2 regions of the Metabacillus flavus genome follow, and region 1 is predicted to be linked to the other one. Evidence: a T-box and tRNA genes for the amino acid it is inferred to sense, from the RefSeq annotation. Region 1 holds a T-box; the other holds one or more tRNA genes.
The links. A T-box is a leader RNA that pairs with one kind of tRNA and senses whether it is charged. The one in region 1 lies ahead of ileS (isoleucine--tRNA ligase), so its partner is inferred to be a tRNA-Ile.
Positions count from the first base shown of each region.

Region 2: it has a tRNA-Ile gene. The T-box ahead of ileS (isoleucine--tRNA ligase) is inferred to sense a tRNA for this amino acid. The anticodon was not compared.

Region 1 covers NZ_JAGVRK010000001.1:1,744,334-1,759,435, reverse strand. Annotated here, with positions in the region: gene carB (carbamoyl-phosphate synthase large subunit) at 1-1,960, opposite strand, end outside; gene J9317_RS09050 (carbamoyl phosphate synthase small subunit) at 1,945-3,045, opposite strand; gene pyrC (dihydroorotase) at 3,042-4,328, opposite strand; gene J9317_RS09040 (aspartate carbamoyltransferase catalytic subunit) at 4,312-5,238, opposite strand; gene J9317_RS09035 (solute carrier family 23 protein) at 5,451-6,764, opposite strand; gene pyrR (bifunctional pyr operon transcriptional regulator/uracil phosphoribosyltransferase PyrR) at 6,896-7,444, opposite strand; gene J9317_RS09025 (RluA family pseudouridine synthase) at 7,627-8,535, opposite strand; gene lspA (signal peptidase II) at 8,535-9,014, opposite strand; gene J9317_RS09015 (TraR/DksA C4-type zinc finger protein) at 9,118-9,480, opposite strand; gene ileS (isoleucine--tRNA ligase) at 9,792-12,560, opposite strand; T-box leader at 12,674-12,897, opposite strand; gene J9317_RS09005 (DivIVA domain-containing protein) at 12,943-13,458, opposite strand; gene J9317_RS09000 (YlmH family RNA-binding protein) at 13,552-14,328, opposite strand; gene J9317_RS08995 (YggT family protein) at 14,379-14,642, opposite strand; gene J9317_RS08990 (cell division protein SepF) at 14,649-15,092, opposite strand.
Region 2 covers NZ_JAGVRK010000001.1:3,047,499-3,062,600, reverse strand. Annotated here, with positions in the region: tRNA gene J9317_RS15700 (tRNA-Thr) at 1-32, shown strand, start outside; tRNA gene J9317_RS15695 (tRNA-Lys) at 293-368, shown strand; tRNA gene J9317_RS15690 (tRNA-Leu) at 387-471, shown strand; tRNA gene J9317_RS15685 (tRNA-Gly) at 484-558, shown strand; tRNA gene J9317_RS15680 (tRNA-Leu) at 568-653, shown strand; tRNA gene J9317_RS15675 (tRNA-Arg) at 669-745, shown strand; tRNA gene J9317_RS15670 (tRNA-Pro) at 749-825, shown strand; tRNA gene J9317_RS15665 (tRNA-Ala) at 840-915, shown strand; tRNA gene J9317_RS15660 (tRNA-Met) at 937-1,013, shown strand; tRNA gene J9317_RS15655 (tRNA-Ile) at 1,018-1,094, shown strand; tRNA gene J9317_RS15650 (tRNA-Ser) at 1,108-1,200, shown strand; tRNA gene J9317_RS15645 (tRNA-Met) at 1,315-1,391, shown strand; tRNA gene J9317_RS15640 (tRNA-Asp) at 1,396-1,472, shown strand; tRNA gene J9317_RS15635 (tRNA-Phe) at 1,534-1,609, shown strand; tRNA gene J9317_RS15630 (tRNA-His) at 1,624-1,699, shown strand; tRNA gene J9317_RS15625 (tRNA-Gly) at 1,706-1,779, shown strand; tRNA gene J9317_RS15620 (tRNA-Ile) at 1,794-1,867, shown strand; tRNA gene J9317_RS15615 (tRNA-Asn) at 1,874-1,948, shown strand; tRNA gene J9317_RS15610 (tRNA-Ser) at 2,013-2,103, shown strand; tRNA gene J9317_RS15605 (tRNA-Glu) at 2,111-2,182, shown strand; gene J9317_RS15600 (GNAT family N-acetyltransferase) at 2,271-2,774, opposite strand; gene glgB (1,4-alpha-glucan branching enzyme) at 3,293-5,221, shown strand; gene J9317_RS15590 (glucose-1-phosphate adenylyltransferase) at 5,166-6,344, shown strand; gene J9317_RS15585 (GlgC family sugar phosphate nucleotidyltransferase) at 6,374-7,402, shown strand; gene glgA (glycogen synthase GlgA) at 7,399-8,853, shown strand; gene J9317_RS15575 (glycogen/starch/alpha-glucan phosphorylase) at 8,840-11,236, shown strand; gene J9317_RS15570 (lipase family protein) at 11,281-12,006, opposite strand; gene J9317_RS15565 (M23 family metallopeptidase) at 12,244-13,077, shown strand; gene J9317_RS15560 (TspO/MBR family protein) at 13,115-13,579, opposite strand; gene J9317_RS15555 (TraR/DksA C4-type zinc finger protein) at 13,963-14,706, opposite strand; gene J9317_RS15550 (1,4-dihydroxy-2-naphthoate polyprenyltransferase) at 14,792-15,102, opposite strand, start outside.

The DNA.
Region 1 (15,102 bases):
GAATTTCAACACCGCGGGCAGATAGCTCATCCGCGAGATTAATGGCAGTCTGGCCGCCAAACTGCACGACCACGCCGATTGGTTTTTCAAGTTCAATTACATGCATGACATCTTCTGCAGTGAGCGGCTCGAAGTAAAGCTTATCTGAGATGCTGAAATCTGTTGAAACTGTCTCTGGATTATTGTTAATAATAATTGCCTCATACCCAGCCTCTTTTATCGCCCATACGGAGTGAACTGTCGCATAATCAAACTCTACTCCCTGACCGATGCGGATCGGACCGGAGCCAAGAACAAGAACGCTCTCCTTCGATGTAACAGCTGACTCATTTTCATCTTCATACGTACCGTAGAAATACGGTGTGGACGATTCAAATTCCGCTGCACACGTGTCCACCATTTTATAAACAGGGAGAAGTCCCGATTGTTTTCTGAGCTCATAGATTTCTCTTTCATCGGATGACCATAAATTTGCTATCGCCAGATCAGAGAAGCCATTTGCTTTGGCTTCGTAAAGAATCTCTAAATCATATGGGTGGTTCGCTATATGCTTTTCGAGAGCAATAATTCCGGTTAGCTTATTAAGGAAAAATAAATCAATCCTGCTCCACTCGTGCAGTGTTTCTGCTGAAACTCCCCTCCGCAGTGCTTCGGCGAGATAAAAAAGACGCTCATCTCCCGCTTTGCGGATTCTTTTTTCGATATGAAGGTCGTCAAGCTCTGCTGCACTCTTCAATTCAAGATGATGGACATCTGCTTCGAGTGAACGGACGGCCTTCAGCAGCGATTCTTCGAATGTTCTCCCGATCGCCATTACTTCACCTGTAGCCTTCATTTGCGTACCGAGCCATCTGTTGGCAGATTCGAATTTATCAAATGGCCAGCGCGGAATCTTCGTAACGATATAATCCAATGCCGGTTCAAAGCAGGCGTAAGTTTTACCGGTAACCGGGTTCATCATTTCATCGAGTGTAAGACCCACGGCGATTTTCGCTGCCAGTTTCGCAATCGGATAGCCTGTCGCCTTAGAAGCAAGAGCAGATGACCGGCTTACCCTCGGGTTGACTTCGATAATGTAATATTGAAAGCTGTCTGGATCGAGTGCGAGCTGAACGTTGCAGCCGCCTTCTATTCCAAGGGCCCTGATAATTTTAAGCGAGACATTTCTTAACAGCTGATATTCCCGGTCGCTTAGCGTCTGTGAAGGCGCCACTACTATACTGTCCCCAGTGTGGATTCCGACAGGATCAAAGTTCTCCATGTTACAGACGACGATAGCATGGTCTCCGCTGTCCCTCATTACTTCATATTCGATTTCCTTAAAGCCTGCGATGCTTTTTTCAAGAAGGCATTGGGTAACTGGACTTGCCTTTAACCCGTAGGCTACGATCTCAGCCAGTTCTTCATCATTGCTGCAAATGCCCCCGCCTGTGCCGCCAAGGGTAAATGCAGGGCGGACGATAATCGGATATCCTATTACTTCAGCAAATGCGAAGGCCTCATCAACCGTATGAACGATTTCACTATCCGGGACCGGCTCGTTCAGCTCATTCATTAATCTGCGGAACAGGTCACGGTCCTCTGCCTTTTGAATGGCCTCAAGACTCGTTCCGAGTATTTCCACGCCGCACTCTTCCAGAACACCTGACTCAGCCAGTTCAACCGCTAGATTCAGTCCAGTCTGCCCGCCAAGCGTCGGCACGAGGGCATCCGGTCTTTCCTTGCGGATGATGTTGCTGACGAATTCTGCTGTCAAAGGTTCGATATAAACCTGATCGGCGATTTCCGTATCTGTCATGATTGTAGCAGGATTAGAGTTGACGAGAACCACTTCATAGCCTTCTTCTTTAAGGGCGATGCACGCCTGAGTGCCTGCATAGTCAAATTCTGCTGCCTGTCCAATGACAATCGGTCCAGAACCGATCACAAGTATTTTTTTAATATCTACACGTTTTGGCATAGTTTGTTCCCTGCCTTTCCTGCAGTTTCAATCAGTTCCATGAATTGGTCAAACAACCCGTTCGCATCTTCTGGTCCCGGTGATGCCTCCGGGTGATACTGCACCGTAAAGGCAGCGTGCTGATTATGCTTCAAGCCTTCAATTGTGCGGTCGTTTAAAGCTATATGAGTAACAGATAATTCCGTTTGTCCGAGTGAACTTTCTCTGACTGTGTAGCCATGGTTTTGAGAAGTGATGGCTACTTTACCGGTTTCCAGATCCTTTACCGGGTGATTGGAGCCCCTGTGTCCGAATTTCATTTTTTCGGTATCCGCTCCGCATGCCAGAGCAAAAAGCTGATGACCGAGGCAAATTCCGAATAAAGGGACTTTCCCCAGAACACCCCTGATCATTTCAATGCCTTCCGGTACATCCTTTGGATCACCAGGGCCGTTTGAAAGCATAAGGCCATCTGGATTCAGCTGAAGGATCTCTTCTGCAGATGCATCAAATGGCACAACCACCACATCGCAATGCCTTTTGTTCAATTCTCTTAAGATGCCGTGCTTCATGCCATAATCGACAAGCACGACTCTTCTTCCTCTGCCCGGGCTTGCGTAAGGCGTTTTCGCTGATACTCTTTCCACCTGGTTCACGGGGAGGCGTACAGCTCTTAGCTTCTCTAAAATTGCTTGAGGATCGGATTCGCCTGAGCAAAGCGCGCCTTTCAGTGTGCCGTGACTGCGGATGATTCTTGTCAGCTTTCTTGTATCAATTCCGGAAAGGCCGGGAATATTTTTCATCTTCAAGTATTCATCAAGCGAATATTCGCTTCTCCAGTTAGACGGATGGACCGCATGCTCTTTCACAATGAATCCTCCGGTAAATGGAGTAATGGTTTCAAAATCATCTCGGTTGATTCCGTAATTACCAATCAGGGGGTAGGTCATCGTTACAATCTGACCGCAATAGGATGGGTCAGACAGAATCTCCTGATAACCGGTCATTCCGGTGTTGAACACGATTTCTCCAATTGATTCCCGTTCGCTTCCAAAGCCTTTTCCTGTAAAAACCGTTCCATCTTCAAGTATAAGCAATCGCTTCATGCCCGGACTCCCCTTTCATCGAATACCAAGTTTCCATTTGCAATGGTCAGAACCGGCCATCCTGTGCAGCTCCATCCTGCAAATGGTGTATTTTTCCCCTTTGAAACAAAGGTTTCAGGATCAATTTGCCGTTCGTCAGAGATGTTAATCATCACCAGATCCGCAGGAGCCCCCTCCTTCAAGGTGCCATAAGGCAATCCGAACGTTTCTGACGGCAGGATGGTGAGCCAGTTCAAAAGCTGTTGGAGCGTTGCCATTCCCGTTTTCACAAGGTTGGTATAAAGGAGCGGGAACGCCGTTTCCAATCCTGTAATTCCGAAGGGGGCGAGCTTCATTCCTTCCGCTTTTTCTTCAGCTGTATGAGGAGCATGGTCTGTCGCAATAAAATCAATCGTGCCCTCCAGCAGACCTTCAATCAGGGCCTGGCGATCCTCTTTCCCCCTAAGCGGCGGATTCATTTTGAAATTCGGATCAAGACCCGGAATATCTTCATCGCATAAAATTAAATGATGAGGCGTTACCTCTGCCGTTACATTAATGCCGGCCCTCTTCGCGTCTCTCACCGTGCGCACAGATTCCTTCGTGCTGATATGGCATACGTGATAATGGCAGCCTGCTGCTTCAGCGAGCAGAATATCTCTTGCAATATGTACAGATTCACAAACGGATGGAATTCCGTTTATCTGAAATTTTTCGGAAAAAATGCCTTCATGAACAGATCCTTTATTAATGAGTGAATTGTCTTCACAGTGTGCTACAATGCTCATCCCAGCTGCAGCCGCCTCTTTCATCGCCTGCAGCATCATTCCTGCTTCCTGAACTCCTACGCCGTCATCAGTCAGGGCAAAAGCGCCTGCTGCTTTTAATTCTGTAAAGCTGGTTAATTTTTTTCCAGCCTGTCTTTCAGTAATTGATGCGTAAGGCAGAACTCTTACAGTTGCATTCTCGCGGATTTTCTCCATCAAAGCTTCCATTTGTTCTTTATGATCAGGTACGGGGCGAGTATTGGGCATCGCAGCTATCGTTGTAAAACCGCCTTTTGCCGCTGCTTTTGTTCCTGTCTCAATCGTTTCTTTGTGCTCTCCTCCCGGCTCTCTCAAATGAACGTGTACATCAACAAAGCCCGCTGACACTATATGACCGGAAGCATCGATCGTTTCTTTCCCATCCATTTGAATGGAATCAGCTATTTTTGCAATCTTTCCTTCTTCAATTAGAACATCCTGTATATGAAATTGGCCTTCGCTGTTAAACATGTTTGCCTGTTTAAGAATATAAGACATGGTGATCCTCTCCTCTTTTCAGCATTTTGGATTCAAGCGCTCTTTCAAGAACGGCCATCCTTACATATACTCCGTTTTCCATCTGTTTAAAAATCCTGGAGCGGCTGCACTCCACCAGACTGCTTTCTATTTCAACACCCCGGTTAATAGGGGCTGGATGCATAATGATTCCGTGATCCTTCATTCTTTTTTCTCTTTCAGCTGTTAAGCCGTATCTATCCAGGTAGGATCGAGTATCGGCCGCGGCGGAGGCTGCATGACGCTCATGCTGGATTCTAAGGAGCATCACAACATCCGATTCCTCAATCGCCTCATCTGCAGAGGTGCAGCGTCCGTACGCATTTTGCGGATCCTGCCATTCCGGCGGGCCTGAGAAAAGAACATTAGCTCCAAGCCTCGCAAGTGTTTCGGCATTCGACCGCGCCACCCGGCTATGGCGGATATCTCCATGGATGCTGACGGTTAATCCTTTAAATCTTCCGAACTCTTCATGGATAGTCATCAGATCGAGCAGGGACTGAGTCGGATGATTTCCGCATCCGTCCCCCGCGTTCAGAATGGGAATGCCGATCCGGTCTTTCAAGCTTTCAAAATAACGGTCCATCGGATGTCTGATAATCACTGCATCCGCTCCGATCGCCTCAAGAGTCCGGACTGTGTCGTAAAGAGTCTCTCCTTTTTGAACACTAGAGCTTTCTGCCTGGAAGTTCAGCACTTGAAGACCCAGTCTTTTTTCTGCTACTTCAAAACTGAACCGGGTTCTCGTACTCGGTTCAAAAAACAAGTTTGCGGCAAACAGGGATTCTTCTTTCAGCACAGGTAAATTCCCCGTTTTCATGCACTTAGCTTTATGAATAATTTCATTGATTTCATCAATTGCGAGCTCTGACATGGTTAAAAGATGCTTCATCTTTCAATCCTCCCTTATCGTTAGATCCTGTTTTAATTCCCGTTTCTATAAAGTTGCGGCTAAAGAACCCAGTTCAAACAACCATCTGTTAGAGAGGACCTAATAAAAACACCCTGAACGATCCAGTTCAGGGTGCAGGAAAGCAGAAGGGCCCGCCGGCCTTTCTTTACACCCTTTCAAGTCTCTCTGGACTTTCTTTAAAAGGCAGGATATTAGGAGACAGCCGATTTCTTTTCCGTCTCGTTTTCAAATAGGTTTTCTGCGTCAGGCTCTCTGCCAGGCAAAACCATGTTAAGGACGACACCGATAATGGCCGCAAGCGCCATACCGTGAAGCTCAAAGTTCTGGCCGATTTTTATTACTGCTCCACCGATTCCAATTACAAGGATGACAGAAGATATAATTAAATTCCGTTTGTCTCCCAGATCAATTTGGCTGTCAACCAGCATGCGCAGCCCGGATGAAGCGATAATTCCGAAAAGCAGGATGGAAACGCCCCCCATAACGGGAGTGGGAATTGAACTGATCAGGGCTGAAATTTTACCGATAAACCCGAACGTAATGGCAAGGACAGCCGCACCTCCGAGAACATATACGCTGTAAACCCTCGTAATCGCCAAAACTCCGATATTTTCACCATATGTCGTGTTCGGAGGTCCTCCAATCAGGGCGGCGGCAAAGGTAGCCAGACCATCTCCCATGATTGATCTGTGCAGCCCTGGCTTCTCCACCAAATCTTTTCCTACTACGTTGCTAAGGACCATTTGATGTCCAATATGTTCAGAAAGCGTGACTAGAGCAACAGGCGCCATCAGCAGAAGAATCTGCCATGAAAACTGCGGCTGATAATCCACAAATGGAATGGTAAAATTCGGAGCCTGCAGCCAGCTTGCCTGTGCCACTTTGCTGAAATCTACAATGCCGATTGCCAGTGCATATAAGTATCCAGTGAAAATTCCGATCAGCACCGGAATCAGATTGAAAAATCCTTTAAAGTAAATCGAGCAAATAATGGTAACAGCGAGTGTAATGAGAGCGGCTGAGAAGTGAAGCAGACTATACTCGCCTGCCGGGTTATTAGTGGCCATACCGACCGCTGTCCCCGCAAGGCCCAGGCCGATTACGATGATCACCGGACCGACGACCACCGGCGGAAGCAATCTTAAAATCCAGCGGTGCCCCGTCCCTTTGATGATTAAGGCGACAATCGCATAAACAGCTCCGGCAAGCATACTGCCCACCATTGCTGCTCCAGGTCCCCCCCCGGCTTGAGCCGATATGAGAGGTGCAATAAAGGCAAAGGAAGATCCAAGATAAGCTGGAACTTGAAATTTTGTAATCAGCAGGAAGATCAAGGTTCCAACACCGCTTGAAATCAGTGCGACGGCTGGATCCATTTTTACAAGGAATGGAACCAGGATGGTGGCTCCAAACATCGCAAACAAATGCTGAAAGCTTAGAGTCAGCCAAGTGGCCGGTTTTGGTTTATCGAGTATATCAAGAACTATTTTTTCGTTTTCTTTCATGATTTTCCCTCCTATTTAAAAAACCTCTTTGCCTGAGAGCAAAGAGGTACACAGAAAGACATGCAGCCCTTATTGGGGAACATCTCTTTTCCGATTCTCTTTGCGGTCTCACAGGACTGCCTTAAAAAGAATTAGCTATTTTTTTCAAAAATGGAGACCTGATCGAACTCATCAACTTCTGCCATCTCAACGACAATCTTCTCTAAACTTGAAGTCGGAATGTTTTTCCCGACAAAGTCAGCTCGAATGGGAAGCTCGCGATGGCCCCTGTCCACAAGAACCGCAAGCTGAATCGCAGCCGGACGGCCTATATCAACCAGGGCATCCATGGCTGCACGGACGGTTCTGCCCGTATACAGCACATCATCAACAAGAATGACCTTCTTATCATGAATGGACTGCGGAATATCCGATCCCCTGACAAGCGGCTCCTGACTGCTTGTTTTCTTCGTCAAGTCATCCCGGTAAAGAGTAATATCAAGTTCGCCGATTGGTATATCCTTGCCTTCAATCTGGCGAATCTTATCTGCTAGCCTGTTTGCAATATATATTCCCCTTGTTTTAATCCCGATTAGCAGGCAGTCATCAATTCCTTTGTTGCGTTCAATAATTTCATGGGCAATTCGAGTTAACGCCCTCCTGATTGCCTGTTCATCCAATACGACTGCTTTTTTTGACATTATTACCTGCCTCCCTTCATTTAGGGCAAAAATAAAGCCCTCCTATCCTGCTGGGATAAGAGGGCATAGAAATTCCTTGTTTCATTACATTTGCCGTACCCTTCCCAGCCTCACAGGACTGTTCTTAAAGGTGCTATTCAACTAATAGATATTATGTCAAATGCATAGCTTACTGTCAATGCTTATTTATCAATTTGCGTTAAAAGCTGACTGAAGTACCCGGGTAAGGGTGCTTCAAATTCCATATATTCGCCAGACCGGGGATGGACGAAGCCAAGGATTCCCGCATGAAGAGCCTGTCCCCCAATAGAAAGAGTTTTTCTCGGCCCGTATTTCGGGTCTCCCGCCAGCGGGTAGCCGATATATTTCATGTGCACGCGGATTTGATGAGTTCTTCCTGTTTCAAGCTGGCACTCGATAAAAGTGAAATCTTTGAATCGTTCCAGTACTTTAAAGTGAGTAACCGCATCGCGGCTGTTTTCACGCGTTACCGTCATACTTTGGCGTTCTTGTTTATCACGGCCGATCGGGGCATCTACTGTCCCTTGATCATGGGAAATGTTTCCATGAACGAGCGCTTTATACCTTCTTGTTACGGTTTTTTCAACCAGCTGGGTGACAAGGGATTCATGTGCCAGGTCATTTTTGGCAACCATGAGCAGTCCGGACGTATCCTTGTCGATTCGATGGACGATTCCCGGTCTTAGCACCCCGTTAATACCTGACAAATCTTTACAATGCGCCATTAAGCCATTAACCAGTGTTCCGGTCAGATGACCCGGTGCGGGGTGAACAACCATGCCCTTCGGTTTATTCACAACAAGCACATCACTGTCTTCATAAAAAATTTCCAAATCCATTTCTTCAGCCTGGATATTTAATTCTTCAGGCTCAGGAATTTCAACCGTTACAAGATCGCCTTCCACGCCTTTATAATTTGTTTTTACAGCATTGCCATTAACAAGAACCAGTCCGCTCTTCATAAGCGACTGAATCTGAGTACGGGACCAATCCTGATTTAAAGCTGACAGAGTTTTATCCAGCCTGTCACCGGCATGTTCAGTTACGATCGTATATTCATGGATGTCCATTACAAGATTTGCCCCTCTTTTTTCTCATTTTTACTGTCAATCACCATTTGAATAAACAGCAGTGCGACCCCTATGCAAAGCGAAGAGTCTGCAATATTGAAAATTGGGAAATTGTACGAGAAGATAAAGGTTTGAACAAAATCAACAACCTCCTGGTGAAGAACACGGTCAATAAAATTCCCGATGGCTCCGCCAAGCATCAATCCTAAAGCAGCACCCAGCAAGCCCGCTTTCGCTGCGAATTTTTGGATATAATACACAATCGCAACAATCACTACAAGCGTTACAATATAGAAGAACCACATCTGGCCTTGAAGAATCCCCCAGGCCGCCCCTTCATTCCGATGGGACGTGATGTAAAAGAAATTTTCTATGACAGGTATGCTATCTCCAATTTCCAAATTTTGAACAACCAGCCATTTCGTCAGCTGATCCAAACAAATAACAGCAATCGCAAGTATGTAGCTCACTAAACGCACGTACGTTCCCCCAACCATTCAAATTAGATACATTGAATTTTATCACAAAAAGTTGAAAAGAGTAAGGAATAGCGAAAAAAACCGTTCAGATTAATGAACGGTTTCAATGCACCATCTCTTCAGTGCTTTGGCCAGCGTAATCAGTGACTCCTGTATAATCAAAAGGAAGCGACTTTTTTTCGTATTGATCCTTATAAGAAAAATCATGAATGCTCCTTGCTGTCGGCAGATATTTAAGACTGGACAGCGGAAGCACTGCTCCCGTCTCTTCACAAATGCCATATAAGCCGCTGTTCATTTTGTTAAGCGCATGCTCCACATCATGAAGCTCTTCCTTAACATGAAACATGATCGTTCCGGATAACACCTCGGAATTCCCGGTTTCAAAAAATGAATGGTGAAACAATCGCTCCTGAAGCTCCTCCCGCATTAATTCAAGCTCTTTTCTTATCGCAAAAAAATCCATGCTCAATGCGGCTCAACTCCTGCTGTAAGGTTTGTAAAAATAGTTTATCCTTTCAGCCGAACCTCACCCTGTTCATTTTTTTCCACGGATTTTTTGGGAGTGCAGGACGGGTATGACTGCGGGGAGTTTTAATTGGGTTTGTCTGACAAGTCTGCTTTCTTCTCGTTTGTCTGACTATTTTGTCTGACAAGTCTGCTTTCTTCTCGTTTGTCTGACTAACAGGGAGTGTAAAATTTCGCTTCACAATATTCCCCACCCTTTACAGCATGATAAAGAGACCCGAATCTAATTCGGGTCTCTTTAAACTTCAATCAGTTTGATGCATATTCTTTTTCCACGATGGCAGCACAGCGGGCACAAAGACCTGGGTGGTTTTCGTCTTGCCCTACCTCTGGTGTTACGATCCAGCAGCGTTCACATGTTTCTCCTTCTGCTGCTTCAACTGTAATTTTTACATTGCTGAATTCCTGGGCGTTTTCCGGTGCAGCGCTCATGTCTCCGCCAAAATCAAATCCGGATACGATAAAGAGCTGTTTAAGATCCTCTTCTACCGATTCAAGCAGGGATTTTGCTTTTTGATCCGGATAAAGTGTAATTTTAGCCGTCAGGGATTTTCCGATTGTTTTTTCATTTCTTGCGGTTTCAAGCGCTTTTAGCACGTCATCACGAAGAGCCATGAATGCATCCCATTTCTCTTCAAGTACGTCTGCATGTTCAATCACAGTGCTTTCAGGCATATCAGTAAGCTGAACGCTTGCTGCTTTTTCTGACTCGATATGCTCCCAAACTTCGTCGGCAGTGTGAGGAAGAATTGGCGCAGTTAATTTGGTCAGAGCCATCAAGGTTTGATGCAGAACGGTTTGAATTGCACGTCGGTCCGGATGATCTTTGCCCTCGATGTAAAGAACATCTTTAGCAAAATCCAAATAGAATGCGCTCAATTCGATTGTGCAGAAGTTATGGACGGCATGATAGATAACAGCAAATTCATATTCATCATATGCTTTCTTTACTTTGTCAATCAGTTTGTTGAGTTTTACAAGCATATATCTGTCAACATCCCGAAGGTTTTCCCATTCTACAGCATCCGCTGGAGTAAAGTCCGCAAGATTTCCTAATAAGAAACGGAAAGTATTGCGGATTTTGCGGTATACTTCAGCCACTTGCTTTAGAATAGCATCAGATACCCGGACATCGGCCTGGTAGTCAACAGAAGCTACCCATAGGCGAAGAATATCTCCGCCGAGCTGGTTCATGACTTTAGAAGGAACAACGACGTTCCCTACAGATTTACTCATTTTGCGGCCTTGGCCATCAAGAGCGAATCCATGGCTTAATACCCCTTTATAAGGCGCTTTGCCAGTTACAGCCACAGCTGTGGATAGGGATGAGTTAAACCAGCCTCTGTACTGATCCGATCCCTCAAGGTACAAGTCAGCTGGACGCTGCAGGTCATCTCGTTCCTGCAGAACGGCTTGATGAGAAGATCCTGAATCAAACCATACGTCCATGATATCCGTTTCACGTGTGAAATTGCCGTTCGGGCTTCCTTTATGTTTGAATCCTTCAGGCAATAAATCCTTTGTTTCACGCTCAAACCAGATATTGGAACCGTGCTGGCGGAACAAATCAGATACATGGCTGATCGTTTCATCCGTGATGATCGGTTCGCCGTTTTCTGCATAGAACACAGGAATCGGAACACCCCACGCCCGCTGTCTTGAAATACACCAGTCACCGCGGTCTCTTACCATGTTAAACAATCTTGTTTCGCCCCATGCCGGAACCCATTTCGTTTCTTTCACAGCATCGAGAAGTTCACTGCGGAAATCTTTAATGGAAGCAAACCACTGTGCTGTTGCTCTAAAAATCACCGGTTTTTTCGTTCTCCAATCATGCGGATAGGAGTGGGTGAAGAACTGCAGCTTAAGCAGAGCACCGTTTTCCTGAAGTTTTTCAGTAATTGGCTTATTCGCTTCGTCATAAAACAGACCTTCAAATCCGGGAGCTTCGTTTGTCATAACGCCTTTTTCATCGACTGGGCATAGAACATCCAGACCGTATTTCTGGCCTACGATAAAGTCATCCTCCCCATGGCCTGGAGCGGTATGAACACAGCCTGTTCCTGCATCAGTCGTAACATGTTCGCCGAGAACAACAAGGGATTCTCTTCCATAGATCGGATGCTTCGCAGAGACTCTTTCCATTTCTTTTCCTCTAACCGTGCGTACAAGTTCATGATTTTCCCATTCAAGCTCTTTTGCAACGGCATTGAGCAGTTCTGATGCCACAACATATTTTGCTCCGTTTGCAAGGACTACACTGTATTCCAGGTCAGGATGGACAGCGATTCCAAGGTTTGCCGGAATGGTCCATGGAGTTGTTGTCCAGATGATGATTTTTTCATCCTCTTCTAGCACGCCTTTTCCATCTGCTACGTCAAAAGCTACATAGATGGATGGAGATTTTTTATCCTGATATTCAATTTCCGCTTCTGCAAGAGCTGATTCGCTGGATGGAGACCAGTAAACTGGTTTCTTGCCTTTATAGATGTATCCTTTTTTAGCCATTTCACCAAAAACAAGGATTTGCTGCGCTTCATACTCAGGCTGAAGGGTTACGTAAGGATTGTCCCAGTCTCCCCTTACTCCCAGACGTTTAAATTGCTCACGCTGACCATTAATCTGATCCCAAGCGTACTCTTCGCACAGCTTGCGAAATTCGGCAACAGACATTTCCTTGCGGTTTACTTTTTTATTTTTTGTCAAAGCTGTTTCAATTGGAAGACCATGCGTATCCCAGCCGGGAACGTAAGGTGCATTGTAGCCGCTCATGGATTTGTAGCGGACGATAAAATCCTTAAGGATTTTATTTAGAGCATGGCCCATGTGAATATCGCCGTTTGCATATGGAGGTCCATCGTGCAAGATGAAGAGCGGACGGTCTTTTGTATGCTCCTGAACCATTTTATAAATATTCATCTGTTCCCATTTTTCCTGCATTTCAGGTTCACGCTTCGGTAAATTTCCGCGCATTGGAAATTCTGTTTTAGGCATGAGCAAAGTATCTTTATAATCCATTTCTTTTTCCTCCTATGTTTAGGCACTGATAAAATTGACTGTCGATTTTCGCTTCAGGGACTCATCCCTGGCAGGTTTTGGTAAAAAAATACAAAAAAGCCTTCTCATCCCTGGAAAGGGACGAGAAGGCTTGCTTCACGCGGTACCACCCTTATAGATGCAAAAAAACACATCCACTTAAGCATTCTTATCGTGAATGAGGCGCCTTCCTTACTAATGCATTTCAGGAAGGAACTCAAGGGTGATTTTCATCTGATGTCTTTAGCCGGGCTCCCACCACCCCCGGTTCGCTTTGTAAAGGGTTCATTCAGACTACTATCCCTGTCATCGTCGAGTCATATTTTGATTGTGCTCAAATTATATGCGAATTCCCATGAAAAAGTCAAGAACGGTATTTAGCTTCTTCCTCTTCTCCTGCATAGACGCTGTCCACTTCATATTCAAGGAGATGATCCCAATCATCGTTTTTCAATAAATCGAGCTGTGCTTCAATCAGCATTTGGAAACGTGTCCGGAACACTTTAGACTGTTTTTTCAGCTCTTCAATTTCCATCGCTACCTTGCGGGATTTTGAAAGGGATTCATTGATGATGCGGTCAGCATTTTTTTCTGCCTCTTTAATAATCAGCTTGGATTCCTTTTGGGCGTTGCGTTTTACTTCTTCAGCAGTTTCCTGTGCAATCAGAATAGATTTATTTAAGGTTTCTTCGATGACCGTATAGTGGCTCAGCTTTTCTTCCATCTCTGCAACCCGTGTTTCGAATTCCTTTTTATCGCGGAGCACCATTTCATAATCTTTAATAACCTGATCGAGAAATTCGTTTACTTCATCTTCGTCATAACCGCGGAATCCTTTATTAAATTCCTTATTATGAATATCAAGCGGTGTTAAAGGCACAAAGGCCACCTCCATATGTATCGGTTTGCACTCCTGCATACCATTATAATTCATTATTCGGCAATTATGGGGCAAATCCTCCAAAATTCATGATTATTTTTGTCTGCCAAATAGAAGTCTGATTTTATCTTTTTTCGTACGGCCAAGGATTTCTGTCACTTTGCTGCGTCCGAAACCTCTTACTGAAATCCTGTCGCCTTCCTGGCATTCCATCGATCCCTGTTCCGCAGTACGCCAATTTACCTTTACTTGTCCTGCCTGCAGAAGCGGCTGCACCTTCTGTCTGGAGATTCCGTAAATTGCCGCTATTACCGCATCCAGTCTAAGGGAGCTAACGGTAGTGGAGGACTCGCTCCACTCATCATGCTTTGCAATCGCCTTTGAAAAATCAATTTTCTTCAGCTCAACCTTTGCTTTCCCGATCTCGGTAAGCTGCAATTTTAAAAAGTCATCCATTTCTTCCGCAGCCACGAGCTGAATGTTCTCATCCTCTATTAATATGTCTCCATATTTTGATCGCTTGAGCCCGATCGACATTAAAGCGCCGAGGACTTGCCTATGCTCAAGATTTACAAATTTCGAAGGGTAGCTGATTTGAAATAAACTTAAAGCAAAATCGTCATGGTCCGGTTCCAAATACTCCGGATAAAGCAGCGCCCGTTTTCTTTCCGCCTGAGGCGTTCCTCCTTGAAAAGCAGCATTCACTTCTTTTTGATCACCGATCAGCGAACGGACAATTTCCTGTTCTCTCGGGTCCAGAAAGTCAGTCAGCTTCGGGCTGTAAGAAGAAAGAACATATTCTTTCCAGCCAATCACTTTTTCAATAAAATCACGTTCATCTTCTCTAAAATGCTGAAATAAATCTGTCATTTGCATCACCGTTTCATTAATTGGAAAAAGGGACCATAACGTCCCTTCCCTTACGCAATCATATAGTATAGAGACCGCAATCCGCCTTGTGCCAGGTTTAAAACCAGTATCGCTGCAATTGGAGACAGGTCAATCATGCCAAGTGAAGGAATGATCCTGCGGAACGGTTCTAAAAAGGGTTCGCAAACCGACGCAAGAATTTGTCCGAATCTGCTCTCCTTCGCATTCGGAAACCATGACATGAGAATATAAATGATGATGGCATACGAATACACCTGCAGTAAAGATCCTAATACTGAAAACACTAAGTCCATTGCCCATTACCACCTTTGAGGTTCATCTTCAACTGCCAATTCGGAGATGGTTCCAGATACGTCCACATTATCTGGAGTGCAGAGAAATATATTCATCCCGATTTTTTGGATATCTCCGCCTATCGCATAAACTGTGCCGCTGAGGAAATCAACGATCCGTTTTGCCTGATCATGCTGAATCCGCTGAAGATTGACAACAATCGCACGGCGGTTCTTTAGCTGATCTGCAATATCCTGAGCTTCAGAGTATGCACGAGGCTCACATAGCACTACTTTAGAGGATTTTTGAAGGCTTTGCAAACTTACAACGTTTTGCTTTCCTTCTTTTCTTGGTGCCTGCTGCTCGGGAGATAAATATTCTTCCTCCTCCTCATAGCTTTGTTTATCAGTATATTCATATTCCTCTTCATCAAGAGCAAAAAAGGTTTTAAAGCGGTTTTTGATACTCATTTTTGACACC
Region 2 (15,102 bases), 1.3 Mb from region 1:
GGTTGGGGGTTCAAGTCCTCTTGCCGGCACCACTTTCTTGGTAGCACGTTCGAATAATCTTCGAAGCAAAACATCAGCGCCCAAATGGAGCCGCTGCTTGAATAAGCTTTCTGAGATTTGGGCGTCTTGCAAACTTCAGAGTGTAGGCAAAACAGAGAGCCATTAGCTCAGTCGGTAGAGCACGTTCGAATAATCTTCAAAGCAAAACATCAGCGCCCAAATGGAGCCGCTGCTTGAATAAGCTTTCTGAGATTTGGGCGTCTTGCAAACTTCAGAGTGTAGGCAAAACAGAGAGCCATTAGCTCAGTCGGTAGAGCATCTGACTTTTAATCAGAGGGTCGAAGGTTCGAGTCCTTCATGGCTCACCATTTCGATTTATATAACAAGCGGGTGTGGCGGAATTGGCAGACGCACTAGACTTAGGATCTAGCGCCTTACGGCGTGGGGGTTCGACTCCCTTCACCCGCACCATTTCTTTTTTTTGCGGAAGTAGTTCAGTGGTAGAACACCACCTTGCCAAGGTGGGGGTCGCGGGTTCGAATCCCGTCTTCCGCTCCAATCCTTAACGCCGGGGTGGCGGAATTGGCAGACGCACAGGACTTAAAATCCTGCGGTAGGTGACTACCGTACCGGTTCGATCCCGGTCCTCGGCACTCTTATAATATTTTGCGCCCGTAGCTCAATTGGATAGAGCATTTGACTACGAATCAAAAGGTTAGAGGTTCGAGTCCTCTCGGGCGCGCCATATCGGGAAGTAGCTCAGCTTGGTAGAGCACTTGGTTTGGGACCAAGGGGTCGCAGGTTCGAATCCTGTCTTCCCGACCATTTCCTTGAATAATGGGGCCTTAGCTCAGCTGGGAGAGCGCCTGCCTTGCACGCAGGAGGTCAGCGGTTCGATCCCGCTAGGCTCCACCAATATTATATATATCACTATATGGCGGCGTAGCTCAGCTGGCTAGAGCGTACGGTTCATACCCGTGAGGTCGTGGGTTCGACCCCCTCCGCCGCTACCATATAGGACCTTTAGCTCAGCTGGTTAGAGCAGACGGCTCATAACCGTCCGGTCGTAGGTTCGAGTCCTACAAGGTCCACCATCACTTATTCTTTGGAGGAATACCCAAGTCTGGCTGAAGGGATCGGTCTTGAAAACCGACAGGGGGGTCAAACCCCGCGGGGGTTCGAATCCCTCTTCCTCCTCCATATACTCTTTACTTTAGCAGGTATTATTTCCGCTATGACAGTAATACTGAGTAAGAGAAATGTTCAGAAATTAGGTTAGTTATAAGCGCAGCTAAACTTAATAATTTTTATTATCGCGGGGTGGAGCAGTCTGGTAGCTCGTCGGGCTCATAACCCGAAGGTCGCAGGTTCAAATCCTGTCCCCGCAACCAAAATGGTCCGGTAGTTCAGTTGGTTAGAATGCCTGCCTGTCACGCAGGAGGTCGCGGGTTCGAGTCCCGTCCGGACCGCCATTTATGTTTTCTTGGTACATAAGATAACTTAATCAAAAGTTTCTGACGAAAAAATTATAATGGCTCGGTAGCTCAGTCGGTAGAGCAATGGACTGAAAATCCATGTGTCGGCGGTTCGATTCCGTCCCGAGCCACCATTTATATTGAAGTGGCGGTTGTGGCGAAGTGGTTAACGCATCGGATTGTGGTTCCGACATTCGTGGGTTCGATTCCCATCAGTCGCCCCATTTCATGCGGGTGTAGTTTACTGGTAAAACCTCAGCCTTCCAAGCTGATGTAGTGGGTTCGATTCCCATCACCCGCTCCATTTCTATTGAATATGGGCCTGTAGCTCAGCTGGTTAGAGCGCACGCCTGATAAGCGTGAGGTCGATGGTTCGAGTCCATTCAGGCCCATTTTGTTCCGCAGTAGCTCAGTGGTAGAGCTATCGGCTGTTAACCGATCGGTCGCAGGTTCGAGTCCTGCCTGCGGAGCCATTTTCATTATAAGTGTTAAACAGGTTTGTGAGAATACTTTCACAGATCATCTATTTATGTATAAGGGGAAGTACTCAAGTGGCTGAAGAGGCGCCCCTGCTAAGGGTGTAGGTCGCGTAAGCGGCGCGAGGGTTCAAATCCCTCCTTCTCCGCCATCTATTCGGCCCGTTGGTCAAGCGGTTAAGACACCGCCCTTTCACGGCGGTAACACGGGTTCGAATCCCGTACGGGTCATTGTAAAAAACGCTGCAGATGCAGCGTTTTTTTGTTTTATCTTTTCAAGCATAAAACCGGTGCTCCATACTTGTTAAGCGAGGACAGTTCAATCGGCTATCCAAAATCGCTTTACAACATTCCCGTTTTCTTCAGTAAACTCTGAATCGAATTTTCCTCCATTTTTTATAATCGTCTTCTCTGAGGCGATATTGGTTTTGTCGCACGTAACCAGTACTTCTTTAATCCCCATTCGTTTTGTTTCAGCCAGGGCCAGGGACAGGATTGCTGTGGCATATCCTTTTTGCCTCTCAGAAGGTCTTATTCCGTATCCAATGTGGCCTCCCCGTTCTTTTAAGTATTCATTCAGCCTATGCCTGATGTTAACCGCTCCTGCAATGCGATCCTTGTCCAAAAGAAGCCAATAGGTAGAGTGGGGTACAAAATTCTCAGGAATGTTTTTCCCCTGCTCCTGTTCCTTTAAATAGTGCAGATACTTTTCAAAGTCAGCAGGGTTTTCAGCTACCACCCATGGAACGATTTTTTCTTCTGAGTTTTTCCATTCCTCATAAAACTCCATATATGCATGTTTAAGAGTAAAATCCGGTTTCATTAAACTTAACAAGTCATTGGCCTCCTTGTGCGGCATCTTTTTAGAAATATAGTCCATGTCACTGGATTCTGCAACCTTTTTTGAACACAGCTTTTCCATTTTATTTAAAATTTATTGGTCATTAATTGTAGTTTATAGGATTAAATAGAAAATTAATCTTTTCTGTACCCTGGTAATTCCTTTATTTTTTCCTTCAATTTAGCTTTTTTGAAAATTAAAATTCGACTAATTACGACAAATTTTCTATTAAAACATGTTTTTGAAATAATGGTTTTATTCGTTCGTTATAAAAGAACCCCTTTGCAGCAGGGGGTTTACCTCTATTTTTTATATACTTTTCTCATTTCTATTTATAAAAATAACTTTTTATATGCCTTCAATAAATATTTGTTAGATTATGTCTAATTATAAAAGCGTTTGCACAAAAGGGTTTTTTTTTCAAAGTAGAGAATTAAAAAGTAGTAAAAGGGGTATATAGATTGAGATACACTCTAAAATGCGGGGAGGGTTTATGCTGAATGATTGCAAGTCCTACAGATTTTGAGGTTCATTTGTTTCATGAAGGAAGCCTGTTTAAGAGCTTTGAACAATTTGGCGCTCATTTTAAGACTATTGATGGAGTAAGCGGAGTTCAATTCACTGTGTGGGCACCACATGCAAAACAGGTAAGAATTGCTGGTGATTTTAACCAGTGGAAGGGCACGGATTACGTACTTGAGAAAGTAAGCAATGAAGGGATATGGACTGGGTTCTTTCCGGATTTGAAGCTAGGAGATGTATATAAGTACGAACTGATTGCCAAAAATGGTTCCAGGCTGCTGAAAGCTGACCCGTTTGCTTTTTATTCAGAGCTTAAACCTAATACAGCTTCTATTGTAGCCGATTTGGAAGGGTACAAATGGAACGATCAAAAGTGGCAAAGAAAGAAAAAAACAAAAAATATTTATCAAAAGCCTGTCTTTATTTATGAGGTCAATTTAGCTTCCTGGAAGAAGAAAGAGGATGGAAGCCTTTATTCATATAAAGAACTAAGCGAAGAGTTAATACCTTATGCAATCGATCATGGATTTACCCATATTGAGCTCATGCCGGTAATTGAACATCCATATGACCGCTCATGGGGCTATCAGGGAACAGGATATTTCTCTGCAACAAGCCGATATGGTACACCTAAGGAGTTTATGGAGTTTATCGATGTCTGCCATCAAAACGACCTTGGAGTGATCATGGATTGGGTTCCGGGACATTTTTGCAAGGACGCACATGGTCTATATATGTTTGACGGGGAGCCGGTATTTGAATATACAAACTACAATGATCGGGAAAATGTAGTCTGGGGTACAGCCAATTTCGATTTGGGCAAACCGGAAGTACATAGCTTTTTGATCTCGAATGCCCTGTTTTGGCTGGAGAAATATCATATAGATGGTTTCCGCGTAGATGCGGTAGCTAACATGCTTTATTGGCCAAATAGTGATTCGTTTGAAAATCCATACGCTGTAAACTTTTTGAAAAAGCTGAATGAGACAGTTTTTGCCTATGATCCTCATACACTTATGATTGCTGAAGACTCTACTGATTGGCCTTTGGTTACTAGCCCTGTTTCGGATGGAGGGCTGGGATTCAATTATAAATGGAATATGGGCTGGATGAATGATGTGCTGGAGTATATGGAGACGGACCAGCATGACCGCAAGCATATTCATCATAAGATGACTTTTTCTCTCATGTATGCTTTTAATGAAAATTTTATTCTTCCATTCTCTCATGATGAAGTGGTTCATGGGAAAAAGTCACTTCTAAATAAAATGCCTGGTGATTACTGGCAAAAGTTTGCTCAGCTGCGCTTGCTGCTAGGCTACATGCTGGTTCATCCGGGGAAGAAACTTCTTTTTATGGGGTCTGAATTCGGCCAGTTCGATGAATGGAAAGATCTCGAGCAGCTCGATTGGTTCCTGGAGGATTATGAGCTTCACCGTGATACAAGGGTTTATTTTAAAGAACTAATGAATGTTTATAAAAAGCAAAAGCCTCTTTATGAATTGGATCATTCTCCGGAAGGATTTGAATGGATTGATGCAGACAACGCGGAACAAAGTATTTATTCCTTCATGAGAAAAGGATCTAAAGAAGGGGAAGTGCTTGTTGCAGTCTGTAATTTCAGAAGCGATGTGTATCACGGATACAAAATCGGGGTACCGGCAGACACGAGATATGTAGAGATTTTGAATAGTGATGATGTTCATTTCGGAGGTTCCGGTCAGGTGAATATCAAAGAATTGAAAGCTGAAAAAGAGGAACTTCATGGCCAGCCGTACAGCATCAGCATGACGGTCCCGCCATTTGGTTTTAGCTTGCTGAGAGCAATTAAAAAGAGAAGGGAGAACAACAATGAAAAAGAAATGCGTAGCAATGCTTCTGGCAGGGGGGAAAGGCAGCCGTCTTAGTTCATTAACTAAGAATTTGGCGAAGCCTGCCGTTCCATTTGGAGGGAAATACAGAATAATCGATTTTACTCTGAGCAATTGCACAAACTCTGGAATTGATACTGTAGGGGTTCTTACACAGTACCAGCCGCTTGTTCTTCACTCGTATATCGGAATTGGAAGCGCGTGGGACCTGGATCGTAAAAATGGAGGGGTAACCGTACTTCCCCCATATGCAGAATCCTCTGAAGTAAAATGGTATAAAGGCACAGCAAGTGCCATCTACCAGAATTTAAATTATTTAGAGCAATATGACCCTGAATACGTACTGATTCTTTCTGGTGATCACATCTATAAGATGGATTACTCTAAGATGCTGGACTACCATGTTGAAAGAAACGCCGACGTTTCCATTTCAGTTATTGAAGTCCCTTGGGAAGAAGCAAACAGATTCGGAATCATGAACACGAACGAGCAGATGGAAGTCGTTGAGTTCGATGAAAAACCTCAAAATCCTAAAAATAACCTCGCTTCAATGGGCGTATATATCTTTAAATGGTCTGTCCTTCAGGAATATTTGGAGATGGATGAGCGCAATCCGTATTCCAGCAATGACTTTGGGAAAGACGTTATTCCACTCCTGATTGAAGAAAAGAAAAAGCTTGTAGCTTATCCGTACAAAGGGTACTGGAAAGACGTAGGAACTGTGAAAAGTCTATGGGAAGCAAATATGGATCTATTAAAAGACGATCCTGAGCTTAATCTGTTCAGTCAGGATTGGAGAATTTATTCTGTCAATCCAAACCAGCCGCCGCAATTTATTTCTGCAGAAGCAGAAGTAACCGATTCTCTTGTAAATGAGGGCTGTGTTGTATACGGAACCGTACAGCATTCCGTCCTGTTCCAGGGTGTAACAGTGGGCAAAGATACCTTCCTTAAAAAGTGTGTTGTCATGCCGGATGCGGTAATTGGAAACAACGTCTATATTGAGAATGCCATCGTTCCAAGCGGAATGACCATTGAGGATGGAACGGTTATTCGCTCAAACCCTGAATTAGAAGAAGTCCTGCTTGTTACTCCGGACTATATTAGACAGCAGCAAGTGGCTGCGCGCGATGCAGAAGTCACTGAAAAAAGAACGTAAACTACTTGAGACGAAAGAGGTGGCAAAGCATGAACATGAGCATGCTTGGAATAATTGATGCAACAGCGCATAGCCAGAATATTGATGATTTAATACAAAATCGTTCAATGGCTGCTATTCCCTTTGGTGGAAGATATAGATTAATAGATTTTGTACTTTCTAATTTGGTTAATTCAGGAGTAGACAGCGTCGCTATATTCCCTAAATACCAATACCGTTCTTTAATGGATCACCTTGGATCAGGAAAAGAGTGGGATTTAAACAGAAAACGGGACGGCCTGTTCTTTTTCCCTTCTCCGCATCTGCATGATGAATACGATGAATTCGGATCGTTCCGCCAATTCAAAGATCATTTTGATTATTTCAAAAGAAGCCGTCAGGAATATACAGTTATTACAAACAGCCATACTGTTTGCAACATTGATTTCTGCAAAGTCCTTAAGCACCATATTGAAATGGGCTGCGATGTAACGGAAATCACTAAAGAAGGCAATTCTCTGCAAATGTATGTGCTTAAAACCTCACTGCTGAAAGATTTAATTTCCTCCTATGATAACAATGGATTTACAACATTAAATCAAGTAGTAAATGAAGGCAGATCCCAGCTGAACATCTGTGAATATGCGTATAACGGCTACGTTTCGGTGATTGATTCCATTCAGTCTTATTTCCGCTACAGTCTTGATCTGTTAAAGCCGGAAGTTTGGAAAGAGCTTTTCCCTAAAGCTGCGCCTATTTATACGAAAGTAAAGGATGAACCTCCTACTAAATATCTTAAATCCTCATATGTACGCAATTCTATGATTGCAAATGGCTGCCGTATTGAAGGGCATGTAGAAAATTCCATCATCTTCAGAGCAGTTCATATTGGCAAAGATACTGTAATAAAAAATGGGATTATTATGCAGAAATCCACTGTGGGCGAAAACTGCGTGCTTGATAACGTTATTCTAGATAAGGATGTTAAAATTGGAAGCCACGAAGTTCTGAAAGGTACAATGGAGCACCCAATTGTTCTGCGCAAAGGATCTGTCCAAGGAGTGCTGATTAAGTCGTGAAAATTTTGTTTGCCGTATCTGAATGTGTGCCTTTCGTCAAATCCGGCGGTTTGGCCGATGTAGCCGGGGCGCTGCCGAAAGAACTTACCCGGTTAGGATCTGATGTAAGAGTCATCATGCCGAAGTATGGGCAGATTCCCGAAAAATACAGAGAACAGATGACAAAAGTAAAAGAGATTGAAGTGGCTGTAGGCTGGAGATCTCAGTTCTGCGGCATTGAAGTTTTTGAGATGGATGGGGTTACGTATTATTTTCTGGATAACGAATATTATTTTAAACGTGACTCTTTGTATGGGCATTACGATGATGGCGAAAGGTTTTCATTTTTTTCAAGAGCCGTTCTGGAAGCAATTAAAGCCATCGATTTTCAGCCCGATGTTATTCATAGCCATGATTGGCATACAGGCATGGTGGCATATTTCCTGAATGAGGTGTATGCAGCTGATCCATTTTATGCTGAAATGAAAACAGTCTTTACGATTCATAATCTTGAGTTTCAAGGGATTTTCCCTCAGGAGATCATTTATGATCTCCTGAACCTTGGACATGAGGATTTCACAGCCGATAAATTGGAATTTTATCAATGCGTGAACTTCATGAAAGCAGCGATCATTTCTTCTTCAGCCATTACTACCGTCAGCCCAACCTATATGGAAGAAATTCAGACTCCTTATTATGGTGAGCGTCTTGACGGATTGCTGAGGGCAAAAGGCGCCTCCCTACATGGAATCCTGAATGGAATCGATGACACAATTTACAATCCTGCAAAAGATGCTTTCCTCAAAGCACCTTTTGATGTGTCAACTCTTGAGAAGAAACAGGATAATAAAGCTGCTTTGCAAAAAATGTTCGGTCTTCCTGAAAAACCCGATGTCCCGGTTATCTCCATGGTTACAAGGCTGACTAAACAAAAGGGTCTTGATCTTGTGCGACATGTGATGGAAGAGATGGTGGACAGCGATACGCAGTGGATCATTCTTGGCACAGGCGAAGATGAGTTTGAAAACTATTTCCGCCATATGGAACATAAATATCCTGAGAATGTAAAAGCGTACATAGGCTTTGATGAGCCATTAGCCCACAGAGTGTATGCAGGTTCTGACTTATTCCTGATGCCTTCCAGATTTGAACCTTGCGGACTTGGACAGCTTATAGCCCTTCGATATGGCTCGATCCCTGTGGTTCGGGAAACCGGCGGTCTGAATGATACGGTTCTTTCCTACAACGAAGCAACAGGTGAAGGAAATGGATTTTCATTCAAAAGTTTTAATGCTCATGACATGATGCATACGGTTAGGCGTGCTCTCTCTATTTACAGAGAGGATAAAGAATTATGGAATAAACTTGTCAGGAACGCAATGAGCCAGGATTACAGCTGGTCTCAATCTGCCAGCAAATACAATCAGCTCTATACTGATTTGATGGGAAGTGGGAGTATTGTTCTCAAGTAAAGAATCTTTCCAGAAAAGTTTTCTAAAAAGGCTGGAAATGACATATGGAAAGACGTTCAGAGAGTCTACCAGCAGGGATCAATACAATACTTTAGGCCATATGGTAAGAGAATACATCAGCACGAACTGGATTGAAACAAATGAAAAAAACCGCTCTGCCAACAATAAGCAGGTCTATTATTTATCAATAGAATTTTTGCTCGGTAAATTAATGGGGCAAAACCTGTTGAACCTTGGTATCCGGGAGGTTGTAGAAAAGGGTCTTGAAGAACTTGGAATCAGCTTAACGGATATAGAAGAGTCGGAATCGGATGCAGGCTTAGGCAATGGCGGTCTTGGCCGCCTTGCTGCTTGTTTCCTTGATTCTCTTGCTTCGCTTGACCTTCCAGGCCATGGCTGCGGAATCCGATACAAACATGGGTTGTTTGATCAGAAGATTGCAGATGGCTATCAGGTTGAGTATCCAGAACAATGGCTGCGCCATGGAAACGTGTGGGAAGTCAGAAAACCCGATCAGGCAGTTGATATTGCTTTTTGGGGAACGACTGAAAGCCGTGAAGTGGATGGTAAACTGGAATTCAAACATGTTTCGCCGGAAACGGTCGTTGCCGTTCCATATGATATGCCAATGATTGGCTATGAAACCAGCACAGTGAACACGCTCCGCTTATGGAGCGCAGAGCCCGCCCATCATCCTCCCCTAAACAGAGATTTGCTAACTTACAAGCGGGAAACCGAGGCAGTTTCTGAATTCCTTTATCCGGATGATACACATGATGAAGGGAAAATTTTACGCCTTAAGCAGCAGTATTTCCTTGTATCAGCCAGCTTGCAGAGCATCATTCGCTCCTTTCGTAAAAAGAATGGCAGCCTTCATAATTTTCATGAAATGGTGGCTATTCATATTAATGATACCCATCCTGTATTGGCGATTCCGGAATTGATGAGAATTCTTCTGGATGAAGAACGAATGGAATGGGAAGAAGCCTGGAAAATCACCACAAATACCATCTCCTACACGAATCATACAACATTGTCAGAAGCCCTTGAAAAATGGCCGATTTATTTGTTTAAACCGCTTCTTCCAAGAATCTATTTAATTGTTGAAGAAATTAATGAACGCTACTGTAAAGCATTATGGGAGAGATATCCCGGCGACTGGAATAGAATCGAGCAAATGGCCATCCTTGCCCATGGCCTTGTTAAGATGGCTCATCTGGCGATTGCAGGAAGCCATAGTGTCAATGGGGTTGCAAAAATCCATTCCGATATCCTCAGAATGCGTGAAATGAAGCTTTTCTATGAATTTGAGCCTGAGAAATTCAATAATAAGACAAATGGAATTGCTCATAGAAGGTGGCTGCTAAAGGCAAATCCAGAACTTGCAGATACGATCACTGAGGCAATCGGCGATCGGTGGGTGAAGGATCCTGAATATTTGATCCAGCTGAAGCGTTTTATCTATGATGAGGGCATGAAGGAAAAAACAGCTAAAATTAAACAGGCGCGCAAGGAGATTTTGGCTCAGAAAATTTTTGAGCAATCTTCAATGAAGGTCGATCCCTCTTCCATCTTTGATGTGCAGGTCAAGCGGCTTCATGCCTATAAACGGCAGCTGCTCAATGTGCTTCATATTATGTATCTGTATAATCGGATCCGGGAAGATTCCAACTTCTCTGTTTATCCGCGTACGTTCATTTTTGGGGCAAAGGCGTCGCCTGGCTACTATTATGCAAAAAAAGTCATAAAGCTAATTAATTCCTTAGCCGAGAAGGTTAATTCAGATCCTAAAGTCTCCAAGATGATTAAAGTGGTTTTCATGGAAAATTACCGTGTTTCGCTTGCTGAGTCCATTTTCCCGGCGGCTGATGTAAGTGAACAAATTTCCACTGCATCTAAAGAGGCTTCCGGTACAGGAAACATGAAATTTATGATGAATGGCGCCTTAACTCTCGGTACTCTTGATGGAGCAAATGTAGAGATTCTTGAATCAGTTGGCACTCCTAATATCTTTACCTTTGGCCTGACTGCAGAACAAGTCCTGGATTATTATGAGAATGGAGGATACCGTTCAACAGAATATTACCATCACGACGTTCGGATCCGCCAGGCAACGGATCAGCTGATTAACGGTTTTTTCCATGAAACAGAAGGAGAATTCGAAGCGATCTATGATTCTCTTATCGCCCATAATGATCAATATTTTGTTCTTAAAGACTTTTCATCCTATGCAGAAGCACAGGAGAGGGTGGAGCAGACCTTCATTAATAAAGGTGAATGGCAGGAAAAATCGTTAATTAATATCGCTTATTCCGGTTCATTTTCCAGCGACAGAACAATTAAAGAGTACGCAGATGGAATTTGGAATATCAAGCCCATTTAACTCTGCAATAGCGCCCCTCCTCCAGGAAGGGGCGCTATTTGCCGTTATGGAAGCTGCGCGGCTGCTTTATAGTAAGTTGCCATGCTGTGGTTTCCGGCAATGGTTCCGGTTTGTAGAGAGAATAAGCATTGATTTGGCAGATGGGCATAGTAATAGTTTTTGCCCAAACTAAAATCTGTTATTTTTCCTGGTGGAAGAAGCGGGACAAGGTCTTCTCTGTTTACAAACCTGCAATAGCGGATTCCTGATTTACTATAAGAAGAAACGAATCGTCTGTTTCCTGTCTTAGGACTTCCGAAATTATACATATATATAATGGGATTTACCGTATTTTCTGCTGCGTCAAGGGAAGCAAGGGTTGCAATACCTGCCCCGAGACTGTGTCCCGTAAAGTATAGGCTTTTTCGTGGTGAGCGGTTTCTGATAGCCTTGTATAAATCTGTTCGAAAAGACTGATAGATTCCAAGAAAGCCATCGTGGGCCAGGCCAGCGGATGCATACGGATAAGCAACTTGCTCGATATCTCCTGTAGCTGCCCAATCAGGTTCTGACTGGCTCCCTCGAAAGGAAACGATAATGTGCTGATCCGATTCAATGATAAATCCAATCCACTCGTTTTGACCGAGAACATTTCCTCTTAAAGAGGCTGCCTTAACAAAGCCTTCAGGTGCTTTAAAATCTCCGCCATTCCGTGCACCTTCATAAGCCAGGAGGCAGCAGTCTGCAAGCAGGACAGCTGTCTTTCTGTCAGGTTTATTTAGATCATCCATTGGATTTCCTCCCGTGCAGTTTGCTTTTACCATATGCATGCTCGTGAGAAATGGAGCCATAGGAAATTGGGTGAAAATCCAGTAAGAGTCTAAACACACCTGTTTTTGTAAAAAATCTCTTTTTCATAGGACAATCCGTTTGGTTTTTTCTAACTGCGAAGTAAAGAGCTGGGGCAGTTCGAACCTTCTCATGGGATAGGTGTCTATCCAACAATTATTAGGGAGGAATGCGGCAACATGAAACATAAGTATATACCAGTGATTCTGGCGGCAGCGTTCTCAGCTGCTTCTATAACAATCCCTGCAGCTGCAGAGGAAACAGTGACCGTACAGCAGGGCGATACTCTTTCCGAACTTGCGAACAGCCACAATATGACAGTTGCTCAAATGATGCAGGTAAATGGTTTGGAAGGCGATCTTGTTTTTCCGGGGCAATCACTAAAAATCGGCGATGGAATTACTGAAGTAAAGGGAGCATCCATACATACAGTCGAAAGCGGAGAAACTCTAAGCGGTATAGCTTTAAAGTATAAAATGAGTGTAGCTGAGCTTAAAAGCTTAAACAGCCTCCAATCCGACTCCATCTATGCTGGACAAAAGCTTGAAGTGAATGCAGATCAGAATTTATCCTCTCTGGACAGCGGGCAGTTTCCTCTAAATGAAGGTACGTATGATCCATTTGTGGATACATGGGGAAAATCAAGAGAGTATGGCGGGGCAAGGGTTCATGAGGGTACAGATATCATGGCTAAAGAAGGCACCCCAGTGTATGCCGCTACTGACGGAAGCGTTTCACGAAAAGGATGGAACGAACTTGGCGGATGGAGATTGACAATTAATACACCTGACGGATATAACGTTTATTACGCACATCTTTCTAAATATGCGGATGGAATTGATCCAGGAACAGATATTAAGAAAGGGCAATTAATCGGATATGTTGGAAGCAGCGGATATGGTCCTGAGGGGACGACGGGAAAATTTGTCTCCCATTTGCATTTCGGTTTGTATGACTCAAGCTTTAAAGCCATTAATCCTTATCCATATTTAACTCAGTGGGAAGCTAATTAAACAAGAGAGCCTTGTCCGGCGGCAAGGCTCTTTGTGTTTATAAATTCATCGAGTAAAACATAAACGATAAGAAGGTGGCAAATGAAGTCCACAGCACATATGGAACAAGCAGAATACCCGCTATTTTTTGAATATTAAACGCAAAGACGGTTAAAATGATTGCAGAAATGGCAACAATGGCGCAGTCAATCGTCGCAAGACCAAGGTTTTTTTGACTGAACTGGAAAAAGCTGAACAATTGATTAGAGAGATAATTCACAATTAGTATGATCCAAAATGCAGGCTTAAGGTTGTTAAGTCCCCCTGCTTTTCGATCAATGATGGTAATTGAAGCCGCGATACATGCGAAAAGAATCGACCAAATCATTCCGATTGTACCTCCGGCAGGTGTCCAAGCAGGTTTATTCAGCGCATCATACCAGCTTTGATCAATTTGAAACAAAAATCCGCTTATCAAAAATAAGGCATATGTAATAACAAAAATAAGTATGGATCGTACCATGGATGCTCCTCCTCGTTTAACTGATAATTTACCAAACCCCCGCTTCAACTCAGGATCTATGGTAAATACTTAAAGGCGGACCTCATTGAGAACCGCTGTATTTCTTTCTATTCACTTAAGCTAGCGGTTTAAAACCTGTGGATAGGCTTAGAAAATAGGCGGTGTCCGGAAAATAAGAACTCAAAGCATCTTTCGCAAGGGATTGGTTTAGGCTGATGTCAGCTCCATCAGCTTAACCCATTATGGTTAAGTAAACAGGAAAATCCATTCATCAAAAACGAAAAACAAAACCCGGAGCGCTTCCGGGTTTCTGCATTATTCTCAGGGGAGCTTTTTAGCTCCTCTATCCTTCGCAGGAAAAGAGAGTAAACTGCTCCCGTGTGTCAATCGGTATAACGTTCTTTTTCAGATGCAGGAAGGTCGCCAAAGGAGGTCATGATGCCTTCTTCATCAAGGGCGTCCTCATATATTTCATGCTCATCATTTGGATAGATTGTCACGTTTTTGCCTTCGATATCCGTTCCGGCAAAATTTTCGTAATCCTCTACATAACCTATGCGCTCGTCCGATTCAATGTATGCATCCTCATAATCCTCCATTGGATATTCAAAATCTGAAGGAGATTCCGACGACCCAAAGCTTGCTGTTTCCTGATACGCATCCTCTGCGTCAAATGCGACTGAATCTTTATCGTCAGAAGTGAATCTTCCAAATGGAGGAGATAGTACTTCTTCTTCAATGGGACGATCTGAGGATATAGACTGGTTGGGCGAGTGCTCTTTGCATGTAGTGGCAGATGGGATTGCTTCCAATCGTTCAGCTGGGATATCTGTGCCGCATACTTCGCATTTTCCGTAAGTCCCTTTTTCAATCGCCATTAATGCCCGGTTAATATCACTAAGTTCTTCTTCTGCATGTTCATTTAAGGCAACATCTTTTTCACGCTCATACAGTTCAGTTCCTTCATCCCCCGGGTGATTATCATAGCTGGATAGTTCTCCCACTGTGTCATGCGGATGTCCGCTTTCAAGTCCAAAGTGACCGTTATCCGCAAATCTTAATTCAAGCTCTTTTTTCGCAGTCTGAAGCTGTTCCCGGAAGGCATTCAGCTGGTGATCTGTTAGCATAGCAGTTCTCCCTCCATACATTGAAATTTAAATACCTTTACTTAGTATGGGCAAACAGCAAAAAAAAACACGGTCTTGGACCGTGTTACACTAGATAGCTTATAAAGAGTCCGGCAGCGAGCAGCAGGCCAAACTGTGTGTTGGTTTGTGCTGTAGCCACCATAGCCGGCATCATTTCAATTGGAAGACTTTTACCTCTAAAAGCTTTAACAGCAAAGACGGATTTTGGTACACTCAGGAATACAAGAAGGCTCCAAAAAGATGCGGTCCCTGCAACAATAAAGGCAATAATAAATATATAAGAACAGATAAATAATAGAGCCAGGAAATCAATGGCTTTTTTGCGCCCCATTAAAATGGCCAGAGTTTTGCGGCCGTTTTCTTTATCGCCGTCCA